DNA from 2 places in the Clostridium sp. JN-1 genome. Region 2 is predicted to be linked to the other one. Evidence: riboswitches for the same ligand, from Rfam matches in the RefSeq annotation. Region 2 holds a riboswitch; the other holds the start of a gene.

Region 1 (15,463 bases), 730 kb from region 2:
AACTTCCAACAGAAAAATATCTTAATAGTAAAGATGAAATGCTGGATCAAATATGTGTAATGCTTGGTGGAAGAGCTGCAGAAGAAGTTGAATTTAATAGTATTTCTACTGGTGCATCTAATGATATAGAAAAGGCTACTCAAACTGCTAGAAGTATGGTTACTATCTATGGAATGACTGATAGATTCGATATGATGGGGCTTGAGTCTGTTCAAAACAAGTATTTGGATGGAAGACCTGTTCAAAATTGCAGCCCAGAGACATCAACAGCTATTGATGGGGAAACTTTGAATATAATAAAGACTGCACACAATAGAGCTGAAAAGATACTTAGTGAAAATAGACCATTACTTATTAAGGTATCCGAAAAGTTGATTGAAAAAGAAACTCTTATGGGTGAAGAATTTATGGCACTCATAAATGAAAATAAGGAAGTCATAGAATAATTATTATTTTGGGTAAGTCAAAATTTATGATGAGGTATGTATTATGGATAATAGTGAATTGAATAAGGAATTAGAGAAAAAAAGTCAATTTGATTTAGAAAGTAAAAGACTTGACGCTGTATTCCTTGAAATAAAAAGGCAAGTTTTGAGCTCCATTGAAAAGAGAAAAAAAATAGCAGACTATATACTAGATTTGAGAAAGAAGAACCTTGAGGAGTACAAGGATGATGAAGATAAGATAATAGAATACTTTGATCATGAAGCTTTTGCAAAAGAAGAAGTATTTAAAATGATGGACAAAAAGCTCAAGCAGCTTACTGTATTAAAAGAGTCACCTTACTTTGGCAAAGTTGATTTTAAAGATAAGTTTGGTGAAAATACAATATATATAGGTAGATTTGGACTCAATAAGGAAGGTGAGGAAGAACCTATAGTTGTAGATTGGAGAGCTCCAATAAGTTCTGTATTTTATGCTGGAAAACTTGGAGAAGTTTCGTATGAGGCTCCTATGGGTAAGGTAAAAGCTAATGTCACTGCTAAAAGACAGTTTATAATTAAAAAATCGAAACTTTTAGGAATGTTTGATTCAAGTTTAGATGTGAAGGATGAAATACTTCAAATGGTTTTAAGCAAAAATTCAGGTGACAAGTTAAAAGATATAGTCATGACTATACAAGCTGAACAAGATGAAATCATAAGACAGCCAAAGAATAAGGTTATAGTTGTAAATGGTACAGCTGGAACAGGAAAAACTACAATAGCTCTTCATAGGGTTGCATACTTGCTTTATAATTTTAGGGAGAGCTTGCAGGATAAAGTTTTAATAATAGGACCTAATAGTATATTTATGGATTATATATCTACAGTACTTCCAAGTTTAGGTGAAGTTGGTGTTAAGCAAACTACTTTTGTTGACTTTGCTTTGGATATTATAAATTCAAATGAAAAAGTTGTAGATTTTAAAGATTATATGGAAAAAGTTTTGAGTAATGATGAAAAACTACATAAGTCCATAATTTATAAGGGTTCGATAGATTATATAGAAGAACTAAATTCACTAGTTGAAAAACTTGACTATGGATATTTTAATATAGAAGATGTTGAATTCTATGATAACATTATAGTAAGCTCAGATGAAATTGAAGAAATGTTTAATCACTATTTTAAATATATGCCTTTATTTAGAAGAAATAAAAAAGTAAAATTAATAATTTTTTCTAAGATAAAAGATGAGAGAGATAGACTTGTAAGGAATATAGAGGCTAAGTATAAAGAAGATAAGGGCAAACTAGCAGAAGAAGAACTAAATAACGAGTTAAATAATTTGATATTTAAGAGAAAAAATGCAATAAGAAATGTTATAAAAGAAGTCATGAGGGTAAAAGAAAGTTTATCGTGGCTTGAAAATGAAGACATTGTAGATATATACAGGAAGTTTAACCAAGATAGTTTTTCTAATGAGGAACTAATATATGATGATTTGGCACCTATAATATATTTAAAAATAAAGCTTGAAGGTATTAAATTTAAACAAGATATAAGACATGTAGTTATAGATGAAGCTCAAGATTATTCTCCGCTTCAATTTCTGGTTATAAAGGAACTCACTAGATGTAAGTCTTTTACTATAGTTGGAGATAGCAATCAAAGGCTTTTACCTATTAGAGGTGAAACTCCTATGCTCAATTTACAAAGTGTATTTAAGGATTTAAATATAGAATACTTTAGCCTATTAAAGAGTTATAGATCTACGCAGCAAATAATGAATTATGCAAATAAGTACATAAAATATAATGATACTTTGCCGCCTATTAGAAGTGGAGAAGAAGTTGTAGAGAAACAAGTGCACACTATGGATGAACTTACAGATGGAGTAATTAATGATATTATAGAGTCAAAGTACAAAGGTTATGAAAGCATTGCAGTAATTTGTAAAGATATGCAGCAGACACTGAACTTAGGATCTCGTATCAAAAAGAAACACCATATTACTATATTTAATAGTGAAGATGTATTATATTCAAGTGGAGAAGTAATCATTCCATCATATTTTGCCAAAGGTCTTGAATTTGATTCAGTTATTCTCATCAATATGCAAATACCACATGATGAGGGTGAAGGCAGATTAAAATATGTTATGGCAACAAGAGCTCTACATGAATTATATGTATATAATCTTACAAATTAAGCTTTCAATTTTGAAAGCTTTTTTTGTAAAAGTAAGTAGGAAAGGAATTGCATGTTATATGGATAATTCTATATTAATTTTAATAAAAAAAATAGAGCAAAAACATGACTTGAACAGGGATGAATTAATACAAATACTTAAAAATAATGATTGCAATCAAGAATTATTTAGTGCAGCAGATAGAGTTAGAAATAAGTATGTTGGGGATGAAGTACACTTAAGGGGGATTATAGAGTTTTCCAACATATGCAAGAGGAATTGCTTGTACTGCGGATTAAGGTCTTCTAATACTAATATAAAAAGATACAGGCTTACTTCAGATCAAATAATAGAATTTGCATCAAATGCAGTTGAATATGGATATAAAACTATAGTTATGCAATCAGGGGAAGATGAATACTATACTGTAGATAAACTAAAATACATAATAACAAATATAAAAAAAATGGATGCAGCTGTTACTTTAAGTATTGGAGAAAAGACTTATGAAGAATATAAAGCATATAAGGAAGCTGGAGCAGATAGATATCTTATGAGGATAGAGACTACTGACAAAAAACTATATGAATATATGGATCCTGGAATGAGCCATGAAAATAGAAAATTATGCCTTAAAAATTTAAAGCAGCTTGGTTATGAACTTGGGACAGGGTGTCTGGTTGGACTTCCAAATCAAACAATTGAATCGTTAGCAGATGATATTTTATTTTTTAGGGACGTAGAAGCTGATATGATTGGACTTGGACCATTTGTACCAAACCAAGATACACCTTTGAAAAATTATAAAAGTGATGGAAATTTTATAATGAGTCTAAAAGTTATGGCACTTACGAGATTATTAATACCAGACGCTAACATTCCTGCAACTACAGCTATGGAAACATTAAATCCAAATGGGAGAATAATTGCACTTCAAAGTGGTGCAAATGTAGTTATGCCAAATGTAACAGAAGGTGAATACAGAAAATTATATGCACTTTATCCTGGAAAAGTATGTATTAGTGATACACCTTCACACTGCAGAGGATGTATAACATCTAAAATAAAATCAATTGGGAGAAGCATAGCTTCAAGTAAAGGATTTAGAGTTAAAAATAAAGTTTTTCATTAAATTAAGTATTGCCTGTATTTTGTAATTATGATATACTAAATGTAATCATTAATTATTATATAATTAATGTGGAAAGATTTAATGTATGAGTAACATTTCTTCTTTTTTAGGAGCGTAATGTGAGTCAATTTTTAAATCTTAATTCTATAGAAAAGGAGGAATGTTAAGATGGCAGATAAAACTTTAGTTTGTAAAGATTGTGGAAAAGAATTCGTATTTACAGAAGGCGAACAGGAATTTTATAAAGAAAAAGGTTTTGAAAATGAACCTAAGAGATGTCCTGATTGCAGAAAAGCAAGAAAACAACAGAACAATAGAGGATTCAGAGGTTAATATTGTTTTGCAATTTAAGTCCTATAAGAATTAATTCTTATAGGACTTTTTATTTTGTGCAGGGAATACCGCTAGTATTCCCTGCACTAAGTTACAATATGGGTGTATTTCATATGAAGTACACCTTTATTTTATATAAAAAACTTTAAATTACTACAATACTTCAAATAATCATATAAAAATGTAAACGTTCATATAAATTGCTTGCAATAATTCATAAATAGTGATAAAATTCAATTAAACAAATAAATAAACATAAAAATGAACAAAACGTTTACTTAAGGAGGAAAAAATGAGTAAGATTGATGAGATAAGCAAAGAAAGTTGGATTATGAATGCATTTCCGGAATGGGGAACATGGCTTAACGAAGAAATTGAAAATGAAAAAGTAGCACCGGGAAATGTAGCAATGTGGTGGCTGGGATGTACCGGACTTTGGATAAAAACACCTGAAGATTGTAATATTACAATTGATTTATGGTGCGGTAATGGTAAACGTACACACGGTAATGGCAAAATGAAAGTAGGACATCAAATGGCAAATATGTGCGGTGCGAGAGCAATGCAGCCAAATTTACGAGCAATTCCATTTGTAATTGATCCTTTTGAAATCAAAAAAGTGGATGCAGTATTAGCAACTCATTATCATCAGGATCATATGAGTGCAGAATATGCATCGCATGTAATTAAAAGCGGCATGACAACAGTTGATAAAGATGGGAAAGAAATTCCAGTTCCATTTATTGGACCTAAGAAATCAGTTGAATTGTGGCAATCCTGGGGAGTTCCAGCTGAAAGATGTATTACTGTAAAACCTGGAGATACTATTAGGATAAAAGATCTTGAAATTGTAGTACTTGATTCTTTTGACCGTACGTGTATCGTAACTACAGATTCACAAGGACCTGATAGAAAAGAACTTACAGGAGTGTGTCCTACAGATATGGATGATAAAGCAGTAAATTATCTTATTAAGACACCTGGTGGAAATATATATCACAGCGGTGATTCTCATTATTCTATCTACTTTGCAAAACATGGTAAAGATTATGATGTTGATGTAGCATTTGCTTCTTATGGAGAGAATCCAATAGGGATGGCAGATAAAATGACTTCCAGTGATGTTTTGCGTATGGCAGAAGCACTTAGATGTAAAGTAGTAATTCCAATTCATTATGATGTATGGTCAAATTTTATGGCAGATGTAAACGAAATCAGAGTTCTTTATGATATGAAGAAAGATCGTTTAGATTATAAATTTCATCCATTTTTCTGGGAAGTAGGTGGTAAGTACATTTATCCAGCAGATAAGGATAAAAAGGCATATCATCATAGAAGAGGATTTGAAGATTGTTTTGAAGCACCACAGAATATTCCATATCGTTCGTGTTTATAGACTTAAGGATAAGGGGGCAGCATTTTGTTAAAAAAATTTGTAGAGATGAAACATTATAAGTTTGCGAAAGAAGCAAAGGATTGGGAAGAGGCAATCCGCATGAGTTGTGAACCATTGGAAGCAGATGGAACTGTAGAAGAAAATTATAAAGAAGATATTATTGCATGTGTGAAAAAGTATGGACCATATATAATAATTGTACCGAATGTAGCAATGCCTCATTCGCAAGAATGTGCAAAAGGGGTTCATAAAACAGCAATTAGTTTTATGAAATTAGAAAAACCAGTTAGCTTTGATTTAGAAGATCCGGAAAAAGATGCGCAATTATTTTTTACACTTGCATCATGCAATCCAGAAGAACATCTAAATAATATGGCACACTTGTCAGAAATACTAATGAATGAAAAGCTGCTTGAAGAATTGGCTAAAATTCATACACCTGGGGAGTTATTGGAACTTCAAAAAAAATATGTGAATAAATAATAAGAAAACAAATAGAATGCAGGGGGAAAACGGAGGGTAAATAAAATGAGTGTATTAATGAATATTTGGTCATATTTTGCTACAAATATATTGCAGCAGCCAGCTTTTATGATTGGATTAATCGTTATGTTTGGTTACATTCTACTTGGAAAACCATGGTACGATGTACTTGCAGGAGTAATTAAAGCAATCGTAGGATACTTGATATTAATGGTAGGTTCCAGCGGACTAGTAAGCAACTTTAGACCGGTACTTGTAGGCTTAAAAGGCAGATTCAATATGGATGCAATGGTTATTGATCCATACTTTGGACAAAATGCAGTTACTGTAGGAGTAAAATCAGTATTTGGCAAAGAGTTTGGTCAGGCAATGATACTTTTATTAATTGCATTTATTGTAAACATTTTATTAGTGCGTTTCAGTAAATATACAAAACTAAGAGCATTATTTACTACAGGACATGTGCAGGTACAGCAAGCAGCAACGGCGTATTGGCTAATCATGTTTGCATGTCCATTCTTATTAAAAGGCAACATAAAATTGATGATTGTTATGTCAGTAATTTTAGGATTGTATTGGGCAGTTGGGTCGAATCTAACTATAAAACCTTGTCAGGAAGTAACCGATGGAGCAGGATTCTGCCTAGCACATCAACAGATGTTTGGTGTTGCAATAAACTACTGGCTGGCAGGTAAAATTTTTGGAAAAAGAAAAGATGGTAATAAAGTCAAAAAAATTGATGACATTGAGTTACCTAGTTATATGTCAATATTTAATGACAACATGGTGTGTACTTCTATTTTGATGTTAATCTTCTTTGGGGCAATTCTTGTGATTCTCGGAAGAGATTATTTAACAGCACAGGGTTTCTTAAAAAAGGGTTCAAGTATGGTATTCTATGTAATTCAGACTTGTCTATATTTTGCGGTATATCTTGCAATATTACAACTAGGTGTACGTACATTCGTAACAGAACTTACACAATCTTTCCAAGGTATTGCAGATAAATTATTACCAGGTTCTATTCCAGGTGTAGATTGTGCAGTTATCTTCGGATTTGGTTCTGCAAATGCAGTACCACTTGGATTCTTAGCAGGATTTATGGGTCAGATATTGGCAATCACAGTACTAATTGTATTAAAGAGTCCAGTACTTGTTATTTGCGGATTCGTTCCTGTATTCTTTGATAATGCAACAATTGCAATTTTTGCAAATGAAAAAGGCGGTATTAAAGCAGCATTGATTTTACCATTCCTTTCGGGAATAGTGCAAGTATTTGGTTCTGCATTTATTGCAGGATGGGTTGGTATGGCTGCTTATGGTGGATATCTTGGAATGTGGGATTGGGCAGTTATATGGCCAACCATGACAGTAATTATGAAATATTTGAGTTATGCAGGTATTATTATTTGTGCAGTTGGTTTAGCTGTTATTCCACAAATACAGTATAGATTAGATAAAAAAGGTTATTTTAAGATAACAGAAGACTATGAAGAATATAAAGAAATGAAAGGAATGGTTAATAATGAATAAAGAAAATATAAGTTTTATGGTATGCTGTGCAAATGGAGCAGGTTCTAGTTTAATGATGAAGATGACATTGAAAAAGGTATTAGATAAAGTAGGAATTAAACCTGGAAAACTTCAGCATTGTTCACTTTCAGAAGGAAAAAGTTCAGCATCACAATATAATGTCGTATTATGTGCTAAGAATTTTACAAGTATGTTTAAAGATGCAGAAAAAAAAGGAACACAGGTAGTTGGACTTCGCAACATTATGTCTGCAAAAGAAATTGAGGAAAAGTTGAGAGAACATGGTGTGATTGATTAGATATATATGGAGGCAATTATGGAAAAAACGTATACATTAGGATTATATGAAAAATCAATGCCAAAGCAGCTTAGCTGGAAAGAAAAATTAAAGGCAGCAAAAGAAGCAGGCTTTGATTTTGTGGAAATCAGTATTGACCAGACAGATGAAAAAATCAATCGTATTTATATGACAAAAGAAGAACGTCTGAAAATGGTACAGTATATGTTTGATGCAGAAATTCCAATTCGTTCTATGTGTGTCAGTGCACTTACAAAGTATTCTATTGGAAATGATGATGATGAATTATGCAGAAAGGGAATGGAAATAGCAGAAAGGGCAATCCAATTAGCAGATGATCTGGGAATACGTATTGTGATGATACCTGGATATGATGTGTACTATGGAAAGTCTACGTCTGAAACACAGAAAAGGTTTGCTAAAAATTTAAAAAAGATATCGATGATTGCAGCTAAATATGGTGTTTTACTCGAAATGGAAACCATGGAAAACAATTTCATGAATACTGTATGGAAGGCAATGTATTATGTGAAACAAGTTGATTCTGTATATTTAGGTGTATACCCTGATTCTGGGAATATCAAGAATGCAGCAGTTGCTCTTGGTAATGATGAAGTTCAGGATCTGCTGTCTGGGAAAGGGCATATTACATCTTTACATCTAAAAGAAACATGTCCTGGAAAGTTTAGAGAGGTACCATATGGAACTGGTCATGTAGATTTTCCCAAAATAATTAAAGCAGCATGGGATATTGGAGTTAGAAAATTTGTAACTGAGTTTTGGTATACAGGAAATAAGGACTGGAGGCAGGATTTGATGTTAGTACATAATATGGCATCGGATATATTGAACCAGCAAAAATAGGCGGCATAGAGAGGATACATATATAATGAAAGTTAAAAAGAAAATAATATCAAATTTAACAAAGTGTTATTCAATAGCACCATTAAAATATAATAATAAAGATCATTTGTTGGTAGCAGCAGAGAAAGCGGATAAATGTCTATTGTTTGATCAGGATGGAAATTTGGAGGATACAGTTTGGAGTGAACCTGGCGGCGTTATGAGTATGGTACAGGTTCCAGGAAGCAATGGTCAATTTCTTGCTACACATAAATTTTATTCACCAAATGATTCAAAAGAAGCTAAGATTGTTGTTGTAACTCCAGTTTCAAAAGGAAACTGGGAAGTGAGGACTTTAGTAAAACTTCCACATGTACATCGTTTTGATATTGTAAAGCGAAATGGTGTGAATTACTTGATTGCTTGTGCATTGAAATCAGGACATGAATTTAAAGAAGATTGGTCTGTGCCTGGAAAAGTATATGCAGCAGTTTTGCCAGACGATTTAAGTGCTTTTAATGATGAAAATCAATTAAAACTTACTGTTTTGAAAGATAATATGCTGAAAAATCATGGTTATTATCGAGTAAAAGATAACGGAGTGGAAACTAGTATTATATCAGCTGATTGTGGAGTTTATCAGTTTATTCCACCTGAAACAGTAGATAGCTGCTGGAATATTAACAAACTATTAGATGTACCTGCAAGTGATGCGGTACTTGTTGACATGGATGAAGATGGAGAAAAAGAACTTGCTGTATTATCTCCGTTTCATGGGGATCAGATAAGTATTTATAAGAAATTGAACGGGAAGTTCGAGAAAATATATGATTATGAAAAAAAAGCAGATTTCACACATGCAATTTACGGCGGTGAATTATGCGGAAAACCTGCATTGGTTGTAGGACACAGAAAAGGAGAACGAAATTTAATCGTATTTACGTATGATAAAGTGAAAGGTGATTACAAGGCTCAAATTATTGATAAAGACTGCGGACCTGCAAATGTATTTAGATATAAGAAAGAAGGAAAAGATATTATTATATCTACGAATCGTGAAATTAATGAAGTTGCAATGTATATATTAGAGGCATAAAAAAACGAAAGCCGTCTAAAAATTTCCGCCCACTAGTATGTAGGCGGAAATTTTAAAAAATGTTAACAGATATCGGAGGTTAAATATGTTAGAAACGTTAAAGCAAAAAGTATATGAAGCAAATATGTTATTACCCAAGTATGGATTAGTTACATTTACATGGGGAAATGTCAGTGAAATCGATCGTGAAACAGGCTATTTTGCTATTAAACCAAGTGGTGTAGATTATGAAAAATTACGTCCTGAAGATATGGTATTAGTTGATTTAAATGGTAAAGTTGTAGAAGGAGAATATAATCCTTCATCAGATACAGCTACTCATGTGGAATTATATAAAGCATTTCCGAATATAGGCGGCGTTGTACATACGCATTCTCCTTGGGCGACAAGCTGGGCACAGGCAGGTAGGGGAATTCCATGCTATGGAACAACACATGCAGACTATTTATATGGGACAGTTCCATGTGTAAGAAATCTTACAAAAAAAGAACTGGAAAAGTATGAAATGAACACAGGTAAGCTGATTGTGACAGAAGGATTCAAAAATAATGACTATGAGGCAATGCCAGCAGTACTTTGTAAAAATCATGGTCCATTTACATGGGGAAAAGATGGAAAGACAGCAGTACATAATGCAGTGGTACTAGAAGAAGTTGCAAAAATGGCTGCACTATGCGAGACGATAAACCCCAAAGTGGGTCAAGCACCACAGGAACTTATGGATAAGCATTATTACAGAAAACATGGTGCAAATGCATACTATGGACAAACAAAGAATAATTGCAAATAATATTAGAAATAGAGGACAGAGGACAGAGAAGGATGATTTTTCTTCGCTGCACTTACGAAAAATTTTTAATTAAATTTTTGATAACTCATTTCGCTAAAGCGAAACATTGCTAATTTATATATTTATATAAATTTAAAGATTCTTTTGCGTTAGCAAAAAATCGACCTTCACTGTCAATTGTCCTATGTTTTATGTCCTCTATTTTTTGATATAACTTAATGACTGTTTTCAACATAAGTGCTATAATCTTTTATAAAGGAGCATCATATGAAAAGGGAAAAGGCGTATATAGATAATCGAAGAAAACGAATACTAGAAATACTTAATAAAAATTTACAGGTACGTGTAGAAGATTTATCTAAAATATTAGGTGTCTCTTTATTAACTGTCAGAAGGGATTTGCAATATCTAGAAGAAAAAAAGAAGTTAGTTCGCTTTTATGGAGGAGCAAAACTGATCCAAAGTGAAGAATCTAAGGTTGATGAAGTGCAAATGTATCGTGAATTGATTGCACGATATGCAGCAACATTAGTAGAAAATGATGATTCTATATTTGTAAATACAAGCAGCACTGCTCTTCAAATTTTAAGATATATTACAAGTAGAAATGTTACAGTCATAACGAACAATGGCAGGGCACTTGAATGTGAGCATGGTTCCGAGATTCATATTATTTTAACTGGAGGAGAACTTAGGCATCCAAAAGAAGTTATGGTAGGTGATTTTGCAATTAGAAATCTGCAGACAGTATATGCTAAAAAATCATTCATAGGCTGTTCAGGAATTTCACCAATAACGGGTATGACAACTGAAAATGCAAATGAAGTGAATATCAATGAATTGATGATTGATCATGTGACACAAAATGTATACATATTAGCAGATCATACAAAAATCGGGAAAAACAGCAGCTTTATTAGTTGTCCAATTGATAAGGTGACACATTTAATTACGGATGAAAAGGCTCCAGAAGATGTGCTTGCACTTATGAGAGAAGCTGGTATCCAAGTTTATCAGGTGAAAAAGGAAGACTTTTTTGGAGGACAGAGGACAAAGGCAGAGGACAAAGGACAGAGGACAGAAGTCAGAGAACATAGGACAGAGGACAATTGACAATGAAGGAGGATTTTTCTCCGCTATACTTACGAAAAATCTTTAATTAAACTTTTGATAACCCGTTTCGATAAAGCGAAACATTGCTAACTTATATAAATTTAAAGATTTTTTTGCGTTAGCAAAAAATCAACTTTCACTGTCATCTGTCCTCTGTTTTTATATTATGAATTACGAAATATAAAAAATAACTTGAAAGGGATAAATATTTGTGTTAAACTAAGAACAATTTAATAAAAAACATAAAGAAACTTACCTTAGGGTAGAGGTGCTGTAATTAATAGTATTTATTTCTAGTTGGCAGACGATGAAAAATAAAAAAAGGAATTGCAGCCGAAGAAAATAACTTGGCAAAATTATTTTCTGGCTTTATACATAATATGTGTAAAGCTGTCACTTAAAAAACATTTTCTAGTTAATTTTATAAAAATGTGATTAGTGAGTGGAGAGCTACAAAGGTACACTTGTATGGTTGCAGAAAGTAATTATTGTTATGCAGCAAAGGTGTTCCTCCTTTGCTGTATTTATTTTTATACTAAATTAGGGCATAGTTTCTTTGCCAGAAATCATTTAAGGAGAGGATGTATACTATGGCTATTGTTGTTCAGAAATATGGTGGAAGTTCTGTTGGATCTGTGGAAAAGATAAAAAAGGTTGCAGAAACTATTATAAAGAAAAGAGAAGCTGGAAATGATGTAGTTGTAGTAGTATCAGCAATGGGAAATACTACAGACAACTTAATATCAATTGCTAGTAAAGTTACTGAAAATCCAGACAAGAGAGAATTGGATGCTCTTTTATCTACAGGAGAAATGGTTTCAGCAGCTCTTTTAGCTATGACAATTAAAGACAAAGGTTATGATGCTGTAAGCTATACAGCATATCAAGCAGAAGTAAAAACATTTGGCGGGTATGGTAAATCCCTTATTAAAGATATAGACGGTAAGAATATAAAAGACAGCCTAAAAAGAGGGAAAATTGTGATTATAGCAGGATTTCAAGGTATAAATGAAGATGGGGATATAACAACCCTTGGAAGAGGAGGATCAGATACTACAGCTGTTGCTATAGCTGTAAAGCTAAATGGAACATGTGAAATATATACAGATGTAGATGGAATATACAGTGTTGATCCAAGAAAGTATAAGAATGCTAAAAAACTTGACAAAATAGATTATGAAGAAATGCTTGAACTTTCAAGTCTTGGGGCACAAATAATGCATTCTAGATCTATAGAACTTGGTCAAAAGTACAATATACCAATTTATGTTGGGTTAAGTAACAGCAGTATAAAAGGAACTATAATTAGGGGGTTGAATAAAGTGAATATGGAAAGTAAACCAGTAACAGGACTTGCTACAAGTGATGAGGATGCTGCGATAACAATAAGGGAAATTGAAAGTGACATAAACTTAATAGCTGATTTATTTGAAAAAGTAGCAAGCAAGAGAATAAATATAGATATGATAAGTCAAACTGCACCAATGGATGGTAAAGTTAGTTTATCATTTACTATACCTAAAACTGATTTAAAAGAAGGATTAGGTATAATAAATGGATTTTGCAAAGACAAGGCAAAGATAGCTATAGATGAGGATATAACTAAATTTTCAGTAGTTGGTATAGGAATGAAAACAACATCTGGTGTTGCAGCTAAAATGCTTAAGTTATTGAGTGACAATAATATAGAAGTTAAGATGATAACTACATCTGAAATAAGAATTACATGTGCTATAAAGCAAGAAGATAAGGTTAAGGCAGTAAATATTGTAGCTAAAGAGTTTAATCTATAAAATATTGGGAGGAAAATGTAATGAAGTTAGTTGGCAATATGGAGGTAAAAGATAATGTCCTCTTTATTGGGGGGGTTAGTACACTGGATCTGGCAAAAGAATTTAAAACTCCGCTTTATGTGATAGATGAGAAACTTGTAAGAAGCCAGTGTAGAAGGTATTATGAGGCTTTTAAAGTAAAGGAATGTGGAAATAAAGTAGCATATGCAGGAAAGGCATTTTTGACCATGTCTATGTGTCAGATAGTAAATAGTGAAGGACTTAATTTGGATGTTGTTTCTGGGGGAGAATTATATACTGCACTTAAGAGTGGATTTCCAGCAAAAAATATATATTTTCATGGAAATAATAAAACGATAGAAGAAATTGAGATGGGAATTAACTTAGGGGTTGGAAGATTTGTAGTTGATAACTTTTATGAATTAGAAAAAATAAATTATATTGCCTTACAAAAAAATGTTGTCCAAAAAGTACTTCTTAGAATAACTCCAGGAATAGAAGCACATACGCATGATTATATAAAAACTGGTCAAATTGATTCAAAGTTTGGATTTACACTTCCCAATGATGATGCTATAAAAGCAGTAAAAAAAGCTTTAACACTTCCTAATATACAGCTAGAAGGACTTCACTGCCATATTGGATCACAGATATTTGAAATTGAACCTTATGAAAGAGAAGTTGAAATAATGCTTTCATTTATAGGAAGAATTAAGGATGAATTGAATTATGAAATAGAGGAACTTGATCTTGGAGGTGGATTTGGAATTTACTACAAGGAAGGAGATAAACCTCAAAAAGTAGAAAAGTTTTGTGAAAGCATATTGAATAAGGCTGAGGATGCTGCAAAAAGTATTGGCATAAAGCTTCCTATACTTGTTATAGAACCTGGAAGGTCAATAATTGGAAATGCAGGTACTACCTTATATACAGTAGGTTCAATAAAGGAAATAGAAAATATAAGAAAATATGTATCTGTTGATGGAGGAATGACTGATAATATAAGACCATCTTTATACAATGCAGAATATGAGTGTGTAATAGCAAATAATGTTGAAAATACGCTTAAGGACAAAGTTGCTATAGCGGGAAAATGCTGCGAATCTGGAGATATATTATTAAATGATATTACAATCTCAAAACCTGAAAGTGGTGATATATTAGCAGTATTTACTACTGGAGCATATGGGTACTCAATGTCCAGTAACTATAATAAAATACCTAAACCTGCAGTAGTTATGGTTAAAGACGGAGAAAATAAGCTTATTTGCAGACGCCAGAGCTTTGAACAAATAGTAGAAGATGAAATACTTCTATAAAAGTTTTGCTTTTGTTAGTCTAGTGGTTAATAAAAACTCAAAACAACTACTAGAAATCTTCCTAGTAGTTGTTTTATTTAAACCTACGTTTCATTTTATTTTAGCTTAAAAAAACTCTTTAACTGCAGGATACATATGATTATACTTAGCATATGCTTTAGAATAAGCAGAGTAATTTAAAGGATTAGGAGTTATCTTGTTTTGACAATGAAGAATTAAATTACATGCATCTTCAATTGATTCATAAATTCCGGCACCAACGCTTGCTAAAATTGCAGCCCCCAACGCAGGACCTTCCGTTGTCCTTAAAGTAAATAACGGATACTCAAAAATATCAGACAATATCTGCTTCCAAACTATACTTTCAGCTCCACCACCACAAACACGAATTTCCTCTAGATTGATGTTCATATTTAACATAATATCTAAACAATTTTTTAGACTAAAAGAAACTCCTTCTAAAATACTTCGTATAAAATCATCTTTGGTATTTGCATGTGTAAATCCAAAAAACATGCCTTTAGCTTTTGGATTTAAATGAGGTGACCTTTCCCCCATAAGATAAGGTAAATATATTATACCATTTGCTCCTGGTTTTGAATGAGAAGCCATATCTGATAATAAGTCATATACATTTTTACTAGTTTTAGTAGCCTTATCAACCACATCACTGCAGAAATTTTCCTTAAACCACTTTAGTGATAATCCTGCACTTTGAGTA
Region 2 (15,463 bases):
CAGCTTTTGAAGTACCTAAATCAATTCCAATGTTGTCAAAGGTATTGTTCATTGAAGACTGAAGTGATGATATAGATGAATTATTGCTTTCATTACCACTTTCTAGAGTGTCTATTCGTGAATTTATCATGGGAATGCCTGACTTAACTTGGGAAAGCATTGAATTCAAATCATTTGAAGCACTACCTGTATTGGAAAGAACATCTGTGATAATATCCATGTTATCACTTAACATTATTATTGCATCTTTTAAATTTATAATGTTTTGCTTGTTTTCACCTGCATCTTTACCGATGACGTTTAAATAAGAAAATATAGTCTTATTTACTGTATATGTAAAATTTGATTTTATCTCTTCTGCCAGAGTACCTTCTGCTACATCAGCTATTTTAAGGGCTACAGGACTATTTTTAGTATTTAATTTATAAACGATTTGGGCTTTTTTAGGGTTGTCTGATTTTATACTTGTAAGATCCTTTGAGAAATCTTCTGGAATTTTTATCGATGCGTAGTATGTACCATCTATAATACCCATATCTGCATTTTTTGCATTTACAAATTTCCATCCCATTTTATGATTATCTTTTAAATTTTCTACAACTTCGTTTCCTGCATTTAAATATTCTCCTCCAAGATTTGTGCCTTTATCTTCATTAACAATGGCTATAGGAATATTACTTGTCTTTCCGTAAGGATCCCAGCACGCATTTATATTCACCCATGCATACAGAGCTGGAAGAATGCATACACCTCCAGCAATTAACATTGTTATTTGATTTTTAAAAATACTTTTCATATCTCTTTTAAAAACTTTTTTAACATTTCTAAGCATATATAGCTCCCCTCCCTATTGTAAATACTTGTATTTGTTTGCAGAATTTAAATCTTTGATTTGTATTGCATATAATTTTATTTGCTAACTGACTGGTCAGTATTATTGAAACATTTTTTGTATTGCATGTCAATAGTTTATATTAATTTATTATATAAAAACTTTCGGTAATACAAATTTCAGAAATTTTAATTATATTGACATATTCAAAAGAACATACTATAATTAGTTACTAGATAGAACTGATGTAAAAAAATACACTTTAATTTGGTCCAGAGAGGCCAGAAAGAGGTATGATGTTTATGAAATCATTATTTATAAATACTATTGTTGAATTATATTTTAATATTGAAGATAAAAAGGTAATGGATAGACTCTTATTTTAGCAGCCTAACTATTACCTTTTTTAAATTTAGACCTTCAATAAAAGAAGTGTATTTTTACTCAGAAAACTTAAAGGAGGTCTTTTTATGAAAGCAAATCTTATATTGGAAAATGGAATGACATTCAGTGGAGAGGCATTTGGGTACCTTAAAGATAGTATAGGTGAAGTTGTATTTAATACTGGAATGACAGGATATCAAGAAGTAATTACAGATCCATCATATTATGGACAAATTGTTACTATGACTTATCCTTTAATAGGTAACTATGGCATAAACTTAGATGATATGCAGTCAAATTCAACAAAAGTTAAAGGCTTTATAGTTAGGGAAAAATGCAATATACCAAGTAACTTTAGAGCAGAAATTGAACTTGATGATTACCTAAAACAAAATAAAGTAATAGGAATGGAAGGTATTGATACTAGAGCTCTTACGAAGATTTTAAGAAAAAATGGAACAATGAAGGGAATAATAACTTTAGAAGACATATCTTATGAAGAAATAAAAGAACAATTAAAAGATTATTCTAATAAAGATGCTGTCAAGGAAGTTACAATTAAAGAAAAAAGAGTAATTAAAGGTATAGGAAAGCATGTTGCAATTATGGATTTTGGAATAAAACAAAATATAATAGATTCATTTTTAAGGAGAAAATGTAAAGTAACTATTTTCCCTGCATATACAAGTGCAAAAGAAGTACTAGATGTCAAACCAGATTTAATATTTTTATCAAATGGACCTGGAAATCCAGAAGATTTGCCAGAAGTTGTACAGAATATAAAGCAGCTTGTAGGAAAGGTCCCAATAGTTGGTATATGCTTAGGACATCAACTTTTAGCACTAACCCTTGGAGGAAAAACTGCAAAGTTAAAATTTGGGCATAGAGGATGCAACCATCCTGTAAAAGACATTAGAAAAAACAGAGTGTATATAACTTCTCAAAATCATGGATACTATGTAAGTGATTTACCTGAAAATATGATAGAAACCCATGTTAATTTAAATGATGGAACAATAGAGGGAATGGAACACAAGGATTTACCTATATTTTCTGTGCAGTTTCATCCAGAAGCATGTCCAGGACCTAAAGATAGTAATTATATTTTTGATGAATTTATGAAGTATTCACTTTAAAAGCATAATAATAGGAGGTAATCAATATGCCATTGAATAAAGATATAAAAAAAGTTTTAGTTATAGGATCGGGGCCAATAGTTATAGGTCAGGCAGCTGAATTTGATTATTCAGGAACTCAAGCTTGTGAAAGCCTTAGAAAAGAAGGAGTCGAAGTTGTACTAATAAACAGCAATCCAGCAACAATAATGACTGATAAAGAAGTAGCAGATAAAATTTATTTGGAGCCTTTAACCTTAGAATTTGCAGAAAAGATTATAAAAAAGGAAAGACCGGATAGTCTTCTGGCTGGAATGGGCGGTCAAACCGGATTAAATTTAGCAGTTGAACTTTATGACAGGGGAATATTAGATAAATACAATGTAAATGTCATAGGAACTTCAATAGAATCAATAAAAAAAGGAGAAGACAGAGAACTCTTTAGGAATATGATGAATGAAATTCACCAGCCTGTAATACAAAGTGAAATAATAACCGATGTTGAAAGTGGAAAAGAATTTGCAAAACAAATAGGATATCCTGTTATAGTAAGACCAGCATATACTTTAGGTGGAACTGGCGGTGGAATAGCAGAAACGGAAGAAGAACTTGAAAAAATTCTTACACTTGGAATTCAGCTTAGCTCAATTGGACAAGTGCTTGTTGAGAAAAGTGTAAAGGGCTGGAAAGAAATAGAATATGAAGTAATGAGGGACAGCTTTGGAAACTGTATAACTGTTTGTAACATGGAAAATATAGATCCTGTTGGAATCCATACTGGAGATAGTATTGTAACTGCACCAAGTCAAACACTTTCAGATAAGGAATATCAAATGCTGAGAACTGCATCCATAGATATAATAAATGCAGTTAAAATAGAAGGAGGATGCAATGTACAATTTGCATTAAATCCGAATTCATTTGAATATGCAGTTATAGAGATAAATCCAAGAGTTAGTCGTTCTTCAGCTTTAGCTTCAAAGGCAACTGGGTATCCAATAGCAAAAGTTGCAGCTAAAATAGCTCTAGGATATGGCTTGGATGAAATAAAAAATGCAGTAACTCAAAAGACATATGCTTGTTTTGAACCATCTCTTGATTATGTAGTAGTAAAAATACCTAAATGGCCTTTTGACAAGTTCCAGGATGCAGATAGATCTCTTGGAACAAAAATGATGGCAACAGGAGAAGTTATGGCCATAGGAAGCAATTTTGAAGAAGCATTTTTAAAGGGTATAAGATCTTTAGAAATTGGAAAATATTCTCTTGAAGATAAGAAGTTTAAGGAATTAAGTACTTCTAACTTGAAGAAGATAGTAATGTCACCTGATGATGAGAGAATGTTTGCACTTGCAGAGATGCTTAGAAGAGATTACCTAGTAGACAAAATTGTTGAGATAACAGGTATAGATAAGTTCTTTGTTGAAAAGTTCAAATGGATAGTTGAAGAAGAGCAAAGATTAAAATTGAGTAAGGTAGATAAATTAGATAAAGATTGGCTTTACAAGTTAAAGAAAAAAGGATTTTCCGATAAGGGTATAGCAGATATACTTAAAATTTCACCTGATGATGTATATAAACTTAGAAATATATGGGACATACAACCAGTATATAAAATGGTAGATACATGTGGTGGAGAATTTGAAGCACTATCGCCATACTATTACTCTACTTATGATGATTATGATGAAGTAGAGGTATCAGATAAAAAGAAAGTTGTGGTAATAGGTTCTGGACCAATAAGAATAGGCCAAGGAGTAGAATTTGACTATGCTTCTGTACACTGTGTAAAAGCTCTTAGAAAACTAGGAATAGAAACTATAATAATAAATAATAATCCTGAAACTGTAAGTACTGATTTTGATATATCAGATAAGTTGTATTTTGAGCCTCTAACTGAAGAGGAAGTATTAAATATAATTAATAAAGAAAAACCTGATGGTGTAATTCTACAATTTGGAGGTCAAACTGCAATCAAACTTGCTAAATTTTTGAAAGAAAAAAATATACCTACATTAGGAACTACAGCTGACCAAATAGATATGGCAGAAGATAGGGAAAAATTTGATGAACTGCTTGAAAAGTTAAATATATCGAGACCAAAAGGACGCGGAGTATGGACTGTAGAAGAAGGACTTGATGAAGCTAGAAAATTAGGATTTCCTGTACTTGTAAGGCCTTCATATGTTTTAGGCGGACGTGGAATGGAGATAACCTACGATGAAGAAGAATTAGTTTATTATTTAACTAATGCATTTAAAAATGACAAGAAAAATCCTATACTTATAGATAAATATCTTATGGGAAGAGAAATAGAAGTTGATGCTATATCCGATGGAGAAGATGTATTGATACCTGGAATAATGGAACATTTGGAAAGGGCAGGTGTACATTCTGGAGATAGTATAACCATGTATCCAAGTCAAAATATAAGTTCAGTTATAAAGGATAAAGTTCTTGAATATACTAGAAAACTTGCACTAGCTATAGGCATAAAGGGAATGATAAATATTCAATTTATAGAATTTGAAGGACAGCTTTATGTTATAGAAGTAAATCCAAGGGCTTCAAGAACTGTGCCGTATATAAGCAAAGTAAGTAAAGTCCCAATAGTTGATATATCAACAAAGGTTATGCTTGGACAAAAGCTTAAGGATTTAGGTTATGGTGTAGGTGTATACAAGACACCAGATTTAGTGTCGGTAAAGGTACCTGTGTTTTCTACTCAAAAGCTTCCAAACGTTGAAATTTGTTTAGGACCTGAAATGAAATCAACCGGAGAAGTACTCGGTGTTGGAAAAGATATATATGAGGCATTATATAAAGGATTTACGGCTGCAGGTATGTTCATAAAGAAAGATAAGGGAACTATACTTGCAACTATAAATGATCATGATAAGGAAGAATTTTTACCTATGGCTAAAAACTTAAGTAAAACAGGTTTTAAATTTATGGCAACTTCAAAAACGGCAGAACTTTTAAGAAATAACAATATAGAAGTTGAAGAAGTTAGAAAACTTAAAGAACCACATCCAAATATAATAGATGTAATTCAAGATGGAAGAGTTGATTTAGTAGTAAATACTCCAACCAAAGGAAATGATTCAAAGAGAGATGGTTTTATTATAAGGAGAGCTGCTATTGAGAGAAATATAGGAGTAATAACTGCATTAGATACATTTAATGCCATGGTAAATGTAAGAATAAGAAATATAGATGAACAAAAGTTAAATGTTTTTGATCTAGCAAATTAAGGTTAAAGTGTACTCTTAAGACATAAATAAATTTAAGATTACATCTTTACTAATTTAAAATTTTAGTGTATAATACTAAATTATAAGTGAATAGCTGGGATAGAGGTGCAGAATTTAATAGTAGAATTGTTGAGGTAAGCACTATGAGACAATTCGAAAGGAAATTTTGCCGAAGCGTACGACAAATGCTTTAATGTCATACAGCTGGGTTTACAGAGAATATTTGTAAAACTGTCACAAATGTAAGTTTGTGGAGCGCTATCATTCAATGTGGAATTATTGTTTAATGTGTAGTGAATACACAACTTTAATGCCCTGAGTGTGTGCTCAGGGCATTTTTTAGTATTATCTTAGTTATTTACTTATCGGAATAAGAAATACCGATAAGGAGGTAAAAAATGGAACAGTTAGAACAAAATTTAGGACAGAAACAAGAAGGAAAACAAAATCTTAAAAGGGGATTAAAATCGAGACATCTTAATATGATTGCAATAGGGGGAGCTATTGGTACAGGAATATTTTTGGCGTTAGGTGATACCATAAGACAAGCTGGGCCGGGTGGTGCACTAGTTGCATATTCATGTATAGGAGTTATGGTATACTTTTTAATGACGGGATTAGGTGAAATGGCAACTCATATGCCTGTAGCAGGTTCATTTGAAGTTTACGCATCTAAGTTTATTGATCCAGCATTGGGATTTGCACTGGGATGGAACTATTGGTACAATTGGGCTATTACTGTTGCAGCTGAAATGGTTGCAGCTTCGCTTATAATGCGATTTTGGTTTCCAAGTGTGCCTTCTGTAAGATGGAGTGCTCTATTTTTAGGAATAATAGTTATTATAAATTTGTTATCAGTAAGAGGTTATGGAGAATCAGAATTCTGGTTTGCAAGTATTAAGGTAGTTACGGTTATAGTATTTATTTTAATTGGTCTTGCAGCTATCTTTGGGATATTTAATGGAAATCCCGTAGGATTTAAAAACTTTACAATAAAGGACGCACCTTTTGTTGGAGGAGTAAAATCTATATTTATGATATTCTTAATAGCAGGATTTTCGTTTCAAGGAACAGAGCTTGTAGGTGTTGCAGCTGGAGAAAGTGAAGACCCAGGTAACAATATACCTAAGGCAATCAATGTAATATTTTGGAGAATATTAATATTTTATATAGGAACAATATTCGTAGTAGGAGCGCTAATACCATATACGGAAGCAGGGGTTCAAACTAGCCCATTTACAATGGTATTTACAAAAATGGGTATTGCCGGAGCTGCATCTTTGATGAACGTTGTAATTTTAACTTCAATTTTATCTGCAGGTAATTCTGGAATGTATGCTTCAACTAGAATGTTATATGCACTAGCTGAATCTGGAAAAGCTCCTAAGTTTCTTGCAAAGGTAAATAAAAGAGGGGTTCCTATAAATTCATTGATAATTACAACTATAATAGCATGTGCATGTTTCTTAACAGGTCTTTATGCAGAAAATACAGTTTATGTATGGTTAGTTGCAGCTTCAGGACTTTCAGGATTTATTGCATGGCTTGGTATAGCGTTATGCCATTATCGTTTCCGTAAAGCTTATGTTGCTCAAGGACTTGACTTAAATAGATTAAAGTATAAAGCAAAATTTTTCCCTGCAGGTCCACTAATAGCATTAGGATTATGTATAATAGTTATTTTAGGACAAGGAATTACTTATTTTGGGGCTTCTCAAGTTGATTGGAAGGGAGTAATCTCAACTTATATTGGTTTACCAATATTTTTGGTTTTATGGATTGCATATAAATTGAAGTATAAGACAAAAGTTATTGATTTAAAAGATGTTGATTTAAAAGATCTTGATTTAAAATAATTGTAATATAGGGTTCCCGATTCAAAACTTAACTCATACTCCGGGATATATTTGCAAACTTCAGCACGTTAAAAAGTTTTAACAGCTCTAAGCTTGTATTTTGAAAATCTAAGTAGATTATATAAACTCGCAAGCTCAGACAATATATAACCTACTAAGATTTTCTAAAATACTTCACTAAGAGCTGTAAAAAACTTTTTAAATGTGCTATCATTTTGCAAATATATCCCTGCGTATGAGTTAAGTTTTAAGTTTAAAGTAAATGTATAGTTATTTTAATTTGCAAATCAACTTACATGCAGGGAAATATATACAGCCTTTGACACTTCACCATTTTACCCAATTACTGCAATTCGTAATATGCTAAAAATGCAAAGCATTTTTTATAGGACAGGATACAGAGCACAGAGGACAGTGAAGGTTGATTTTTTGCTAACGCAAAAAAATCTTTAAATTTATATAAGTTAGCAATGTTTCGCTTTAGCGAAACGAGTTATCAAAAATATAATTAAAGATTTTTCTTAAGCGCAGCGGAGAAAAATCTTATTTCTCTGTCAATTGTCCTCTGTCCTCTGTTTTTATATTACGAATTACAGTTACTCATTAGTTACTGATTGATTTTTATTAAGGTATAATTTCTTTGCATTTAATAATAGTACAGGGTCGTCTGATATTATTCCATTTGGACTATAGTTAGTAAATTTGTACATGGATGGTAGATTATCAACAGTCCAAACATATACCTTTTTATTGTCTTTATGAATTTGTTTAATTAAACGTTTTGTAATAAATTTATCTTCTATACTATAAAAATCTACATTTATTTCTGGTAAGTGCTTCATAGGAGATACTACTATATAGCCTGTCACTATTTTTGGATTTAAAAGTTTTACATGACAAAGTACATTATAGCTCATTGAATGAATGATGCTTCCATTTACTAAATCATATTTTTCCATTAAAGCTACTACATTTTTAGTAAGATCTCTAGTGTTGCCATATGGTTTGATTTCTATGATAAGATTTATCTTTCCTTTACTTTCTATCATGACTTGTTCAAGAGTAGGTATTTTTTCTGGTTTATGTGTCAAAATATTTGGAGGTTTAATTCTTAATCTTTTTACTTGGGCATAAGTAAGATTGTCCACATCAGCATTTTTACCAGTTAATCTTTTTAAATTCTTATCATGTATTAAGACTACTACTCCATCTTTTGTTTCTTGGACATCAATTTCAGCATAATCAAGTTTGTGTTTAATTGAATCCCTTATTCCGGTAATTGAATTTTCAGGATCATCCATGACATATTTTGCTCTATGAGAAATAATTTTTAAATTTTTTAAATTACTGCAGTTAACATAGTAATCATGTTGTTTAGTGGGTTTGATTACATTAAATTTTGATGATGTTAATAAAGATGTAAATATAAAAATAAATACTAGATAAAATAATTTCAATTTTTTGTTCAAGTAAATCCATCCTTTATAGAAATAAAATATGTTATTAGATATATACATAATAATACACTGTACGTGGAATGTGTCAATATTAGATGTTGAAAATTAAAATAATATTTTGACTTTTTAAAAAGGATATGACTTATTCAAATAAAATTGTGATCAAAATTCTAGGGGAATACGCTTTATCACATGAACTAACTCTAATATTTTGCGTAAATTTAAAGTACACTCAACATGGAGTGTCCATATATAAAAAAGTTAGAAAAGCTAAGTAAATTAAAGAATAATGCGTATAGTTTTGGATAATAATAGTATTAAGAAATCCATAGGATAATGAAAGGTGATAAGATAACACATGTCGCTTGAGAGATTCGGGCGGCGAACCAAAAGAGCTTTTAATATGAAAATTAATAACTTTATGAAAGTTAAGAATAATTTTAAAAAAGTTCTTGACAGTTTGAAATTCACATGATAAACTGTAAAAGCTGTTTGAGTGAAACAGCGATGAACCTTGAAAATCAAACAGAGAAGAGAATAATAAACCAGCAATTCTTTTGAAAGCTGTGAAAACAGCTTAAAAGTATAAAAGTAAATGAGCTTAAATTGAACTTGAAACTCTGAAAAGAGTTTATATATAAGAAATTAAATTGAGAGTTTGATCCTGGCTCAGGACGAACGCTGGCGGCGTGCCTAACACATGCAAGTCGAGCGAGAGAAATTCCTTCGGGAATGGATCTAGCGGCGGACGGGTGAGTAACACGTGGGCAACCTGCCTCAAAGAGGGGGATAGCCTCCCGAAAGGGAGATTAATACCGCATAAAGTTATTTTATCGCATGGTAAAATAACCAAAGGAGAAATCCACTTTGAGATGGGCCCGCGGCGCATTAGCTAGTTGGTAAGGTAACGGCTTACCAAGGCAGCGATGCGCAGCCGACCTGAGAGGGTAATCGGCCACATTGGAACTGAGAGACGGTCCAGACTCCTACGGGAGGCAGCAGTGGGGAATATTGCACAATGGGCGAAAGCCTGATGCAGCAACGCCGCGTGGGTGATGAAGGTTTTCGGATTGTAAAGCCCTGTCTTTTGGGACGATAATGACGGTACCAAAGGAGGAAGCCACGGCTAACTACGTGCCAGCAGCCGCGGTAATACGTAGGTGGCGAGCGTTGTCCGGATTTACTGGGCGTAAAGGGTGCGCAGGCGGATATTTAAGTGGGATGTGAAAACCCCGGGCTCAACCTGGGGACTGCATTTCAAACTGGATATCTAGAGTGCAGGAGAGGAAAGCGGAATTCCTAGTGTAGCGGTGAAATGCGTAGAGATTAGGAAGAACACCAGCGGCGAAGGCGGCTTTCTGGACTGTAACTGACGCTGAGGCACGAAAGCGTGGGTAGCAAACAGGATTAGATACCCTGGTAGTCCACGCCGTAAACGATGAGTACTAGGTGTAGGAGGTATCGACCCCTTCTGTGCCGCAGTAAACGCAGTAAGTACTCCGCCTGGGAAGTACGATCGCAAGATTAAAACTCAAAGGAATTGACGGGGGCCCGCACAAGCAGCGGAGCATGTGGTTTAATTCGAAGCAACGCGAAGAACCTTACCTAGACTTGACATCCCCTGAATTACCTGTAATTAGGGAAGCCCTTCGGGGCAGGGAGACAGGTGGTGCATGGTTGTCGTCAGCTCGTGTCGTGAGATGTTAGGTTAAGTCCTGCAACGAGCGCAACCCTTATCATTAGTTGCTACCATTAAGTTGAGCACTCTAGTGAGACTGCCCGGGTTAACCGGGAGGAAGGTGGGGATGACGTCAAATCATCATGCCCCTTATGTCTAGGGCTACACACGTGCTACAATGGTGAATACAGAGAGATGCAAACCCGCGAGGGTGAGCCAAACTTCAAAATTCACCTCAGTTCGGATTGCAGGCTGAAACCCGCCTGCATGAAGCTGGAGTTGCTAGTAATCGCGAATCAGAATGCCGCGGTGAATGCGTTCCCGGGCCTTGTACACACCGCCCGTCACACCATGAGAGTTGGCAACACCCGAAGTCCGTGGGGCAACCGTAAGGGGCCAGCGGCCGAAGGTGGGGTTAATAATTGGGGTGAAGTCGTAACAAGGTAGCCGTAGGAGAACCTGCGGCTGGATCACCTCCTTTCTAAGGAGTCGTAAGATAGTTAATTCTATCTTAAAAGACTGGTTTTATTATACTCTGTTTGATTTTGAGGGGTTAAAAACTTAAATAGTTTTTAACGCATAATTTAGCTAAACGAAGTTTAGAGTTAAAATTATGCCGGGCCGAAAGGCTAAACCTAAATAGTTTTTAACAGATAATGAATTAATTATCTGTCATCACTCTCAAAATTGTTCTTTGAAAATTGCACAGAGAAAATAAGTTAAAAGTAAAGCATATTCATGTATATTTATTCCAAAAAGAATATTTATACTGAATAAAGATTAATATAATTAATCGTACTTTGTAGAATTAAAAGATTCTTATAGTTATAGTTGGTGTAATAATATATCAACTAACAAACAAAAATTAATAATAGTGTATAACTTATTATTAATGAAATAAAAATTGATAGAAACGAACAGTACAAGGAAATGCCTGAGCGAGGAACGGAGCTTACTTAAGGTAAGTGAGTACTGCAGGGATGGCATTGACGCAGTAATGTGAAGTTTATAGCAATTTTTAACTTAAAGGTCAAGCTACAAAGGGCGCATGGTGAATGCCATGGCACCAGGAGTCGAAGAAGGACGTGATAAGCTGCGATAAGCTTCGGGTAGGCGCAAATAGCCTGTGATCCGGAGATTTCCGAATGGGGAAACCCACATGACTAACGTCATGTACTTTAAACTGAATTCATAGGTTTATAGAGACAAACCCGGGGAACTGAAACATCTAAGTACCCGGAGGAAGAGAAAGAAAAATCGATTTCTTAAGTAGCGGCGAGCGAAAGAGAAAGAGCCCAAACCAGGAACTTGTTCCTGGGGTTGCGGGTAGATCATAAACACTTTTATTTCCTAATTGAAGAGAGCTGGAAGGCTCCGCCGCAGAAGGTAAAAGCCCTGTAAATAAAAAGAAATTTAAGTTAGATCTATTCCAGAGTACCACGAGACACGTGAAACCTTGTGGGAAGCTGGGAGGACCACCTCCCAAGGCTAAATACTACCTGGTGACCGATAGTGAAGCAGTACCGTGAGGGAAAGGTGAAAAGAACCCCGGAAGGGGAGTGAAATAGAACCTGAAACCGTGTGTCCACAACCGGTCGAAGCACATTTAAGTGCGACGGCGTGCTTTTTGTAGAACGAGCCAGCGAGTTGCGGTATGCAGCAAGGTTAAATACTTAAGGTATGGAGCCGAAGGGAAACCGAGTCTGAATAGGGCGACTAGTTGCATGCTGCAGACCCGAAACCGAGTGACCTATCCATGGACAGGATGAAGCGGAAGTAAAATTCCGTGGAGGTCCGAACCGCGTTGGTGTTGAAAAACCATGGGATGAGCTGTGGATAGCGGAGAAATTCCAATCGAACTCGGAGATAGCTGGTTCTCCTCGAAATAGCTTTAGGGCTAGCGTCGAGATTGAGTAATGGAGGTAGAGCACTGAATAGGCTAAGGGCTGAAAACAGTTACTGAATCTTATCAAACTCCGAATGCCATATACTCGTATCTCGGCAGTCAGACTGCGAATGATAAGATCCGCGGTCAAAAGGGAAACAGCCCAGATCATCAGCTAAGGTCCCAAAGTGTAAGTTAAGTGGTAAAGGATGTGGGATTTCTAAGACAACTAGGATGTTGGCTTAGAAGCAGCCACTCATTTAAAGAGTGCGTAATAGCTCACTAGTCGAGAGATCCTGCGCCGAAAATGTCCGGGGCTAAAACTTACCACCGAAGCTATGGACTCGAAAGAGTGGTAGAGGAGCTTCCTGTATGGATTGAAGCTGTACCGTAAGGAGCGGTGGACTGTACAGGAGTGAGTATGCTGGCATAAGTAGCGAGAAATAAGTGAGAATCTTATTGGTCGAAAACCTAAGGTTTCCTGGGGAAGGCTCGTCTTCCCAGGGTTAGTCGGGACCTAAGCCGAGGCCGAAAGGCGTAGGTGATGGACAATTGGCTGACATTCCAATACCGCCAGCTTCCATTTGACAGATGGGATGACGCAGGAGGATAGGATGTGCACACTGTTGGATGTGTGTCTAAGTACTTAGACGTGCCCAGAAGGTAAATCCGCTGGGATTAGTTGAGGTGTTACAGGGATTTCTTTTCTAAGAAAGAAGTATCCGATTCCACGCTGCCAAGAAAAGTCTCTATGGAGGAAACTGGTGCCCGTACCGCAAACCGACACAGGTAGGTGAGGAGAGAATCCTAAGACCATCGGAAGAATTGCTGTTAAGGAACTCGGCAAATTGACCCCGTAACTTCGGGATAAGGGGTGCCGTCCTTACGGACGGCCGCAGAGAATAGGCCCAAGCAACTGTTTAGCAAAAACACAGGTCTCTGCTAAAGCGAAAGCTGAAGTATAGGGGCTGACGCCTGCCCGGTGCTGGAAGGTTAAGGGGAATACTTAGCACAAGCGAAGGTATGAACTTAAGCCCCAGTAAACGGCGGCCGTAACTATAACGGTCCTAAGGTAGCGAAATTCCTTGTCGGGTAAGTTCCGACCCGCACGAATGGCGTAATGATTTGGGCACTGTCTCAACAGCAAATCCGGCGAAATTGTAGTGCAAGTGAAGATGCTTGCTACCCGCAGTTGGACGGAAAGACCCCGTAGAGCTTTACTGCAGCTTAACATTGAGTTTCGGTATTGTCTGTACAGGATAGGTGGGAGACTTAGAAACTAGGGCGTCAGCCCTAGCGGAGTCATCCTTGGGATACCACCCTGACAGTACTGAGATTCTAACTGGAGGCCATGAAACTGGCCACGGGACATTGTTAGGCGGGCAGTTTGACTGGGGCGGTCGCCTCCTAAAAAGTAACGGAGGCGCCCAAAGGTTCCCTCAGAACGGTTAGAAATCGTTCGAAGAGTGCAAAGGCAGAAGGGAGCCTGACTGCGACACATACAGGTGGAGCAGGGACGAAAGTCGGGCTTAGTGATCCGGTGGTACCTCGTGGGAGGGCCATCGCTCAACGGATAAAAGCTACCTCGGGGATAACAGGCTGATCTCCCCCAAGAGTCCACATCGACGGGGAGGTTTGGCACCTCGATGTCGGCTCGTCGCATCCTGGGGCTGAAGTAGGTCCCAAGGGTTGGGCCGTTCGCCCATTAAAGCGGCACGCGAGCTGGGTTCAGAACGTCGTGAGACAGTTCGGTCCCTATCCGCTGCGGGCGCAGGAAATTTGAGAGGAGCTGTCCTTAGTACGAGAGGACCGGGATGGACTGACCTCTGGTGTACCAGTTGTTCCGCCAGGAGCACGGCTGGGTAGCTATGTCGGGACGGGATAAACGCTGAAAGCATCTAAGCGTGAAGCCCACCTCAAGATTAGATTTCCCATAGCGCAAGCTAGTAAGACCCCTTGAAGAACACAAGGTTGATAGGTCAGAGGTGTAAGCATGGCAACATGTTCAGCTGACTGATACTAATAGGTCGAGGGCTTGACCAAATTAACTTAAATCATTTAATTTGACTTTTAACTTAACTGTGCAATTTTGAGAGATTAAAAGTCTAAATGACTTTTAATGGGTAATTTAGCCGCGGCAGCAGCGTTAAAAATTACCCAGTACAATGTAAATTGAATTTTTCAAATAAAGTATCAATTAAGAAATTAAAAATTGATAGAAGCGAACAGTACAAGGAAAAACTTGAACGAGGAGCGGAGTTTACTATAATGTAAATGAGCACCGCAGAGAGAATTTTGAAGCAGTATTGAGAAGTTTATAGCAATTTTTAAACTAAATCTGGTAGTTATGACGTAAAGGCAACACTCCTTCCCATACCGAACAGGTAGGTTAAGCTTTACAGTGCCGATGGTACTTCAGGGGAGACCCTGCGGGAGAGTAGGTCGCTGCCAGGTGAGTAAAAAAGGGCACTAAGTATTATACTTAGTGCCTTTTTTTATGATATAATTATATAAGGATGAATGTACGATTTGGTTTTGAATGGTTTCAAAGGTTTTTGGAAAAATGCGAAATTTTAAAATTAAGAAATAAAAAAATGAAAGGGGAAACTACTCGTTAATATTTGTCCATATTTTGAGTAGAAGAGATTTAAATGTTTGATGTGGATACCTGTGTGTGCTTTATTACAAATAAAGTTTCTAAGAAGATGGCAGATAAGATGAATGAAAGATTAATGTTAGTTGGATCTACAAGAGTTCAGTGGCTTGTTATGTATTATTTGTTAAAGGACGGTCAGATGAGTCAAAGTGACCTGGCTAAAAAAATGAATATAAAGGATTCTACTGTTGTTAGATTAATAGATAGAATAGAAAAAGACGAATTTATAAAAAGAGTTAAAAATTCTAAAGATAGGAGAATTACTTATGTGACATTGACTGAAAAGGGCAAAAAGAGAATTGAGGAATTACTTTCTGTTGGAGAGGAAATGAGCAAGGTTTTTTCT

What was found. Region 2 has a riboswitch for lysine ahead of EBB51_RS07395 (amino acid permease). Riboswitches for the same ligand answer to the same signal wherever they lie in the genome.
Region 1: it holds a riboswitch for lysine, as region 2 does, so the genes downstream of both, EBB51_RS04135 (aspartate kinase) here and EBB51_RS07395 (amino acid permease) in region 2, are expected to answer to the same signal.

The regions. Positions count from the first base shown of each region.
Region 1 is NZ_CP033465.1:817,088-832,550, forward strand. It holds gene ftsH (ATP-dependent zinc metalloprotease FtsH) at 1-446, shown strand, start outside; gene EBB51_RS04080 (UvrD-helicase domain-containing protein) at 490-2,634, shown strand; gene hydE ([FeFe] hydrogenase H-cluster radical SAM maturase HydE) at 2,693-3,745, shown strand; gene EBB51_RS04090 (zinc-ribbon domain-containing protein) at 3,914-4,078, shown strand; gene ulaG (L-ascorbate 6-phosphate lactonase) at 4,371-5,474, shown strand; gene EBB51_RS04100 (PTS sugar transporter subunit IIA) at 5,499-5,957, shown strand; gene EBB51_RS04105 (PTS ascorbate transporter subunit IIC) at 6,003-7,490, shown strand; gene EBB51_RS04110 (PTS sugar transporter subunit IIB) at 7,483-7,788, shown strand; gene EBB51_RS04115 (L-ribulose-5-phosphate 3-epimerase) at 7,807-8,652, shown strand; gene EBB51_RS04120 (hypothetical protein) at 8,678-9,727, shown strand; gene EBB51_RS04125 (L-ribulose-5-phosphate 4-epimerase) at 9,813-10,517, shown strand; gene EBB51_RS04130 (DeoR/GlpR family DNA-binding transcription regulator) at 10,785-11,630, shown strand; lysine riboswitch at 11,886-12,091, shown strand; gene EBB51_RS04135 (aspartate kinase) at 12,221-13,423, shown strand; gene lysA (diaminopimelate decarboxylase) at 13,444-14,742, shown strand; gene xylB (xylulokinase) at 14,848-15,463, opposite strand, start outside.
Region 2 is NZ_CP033465.1:1,547,491-1,562,953, reverse strand. It holds gene EBB51_RS07410 (YhgE/Pip domain-containing protein) at 1-832, opposite strand, end outside; gene EBB51_RS07405 (carbamoyl phosphate synthase small subunit) at 1,303-2,352, shown strand; gene carB (carbamoyl-phosphate synthase large subunit) at 2,379-5,585, shown strand; lysine riboswitch at 5,678-5,854, shown strand; gene EBB51_RS07395 (amino acid permease) at 5,984-7,441, shown strand; gene EBB51_RS07390 (glycerophosphodiester phosphodiesterase family protein) at 8,038-8,910, opposite strand; rRNA gene EBB51_RS07385 (16S ribosomal RNA) at 9,545-11,057, shown strand; rRNA gene EBB51_RS07380 (23S ribosomal RNA) at 11,605-14,504, shown strand; rRNA gene rrf (5S ribosomal RNA) at 14,799-14,915, shown strand; gene EBB51_RS07370 (MarR family transcriptional regulator) at 15,113-15,463, shown strand, end outside.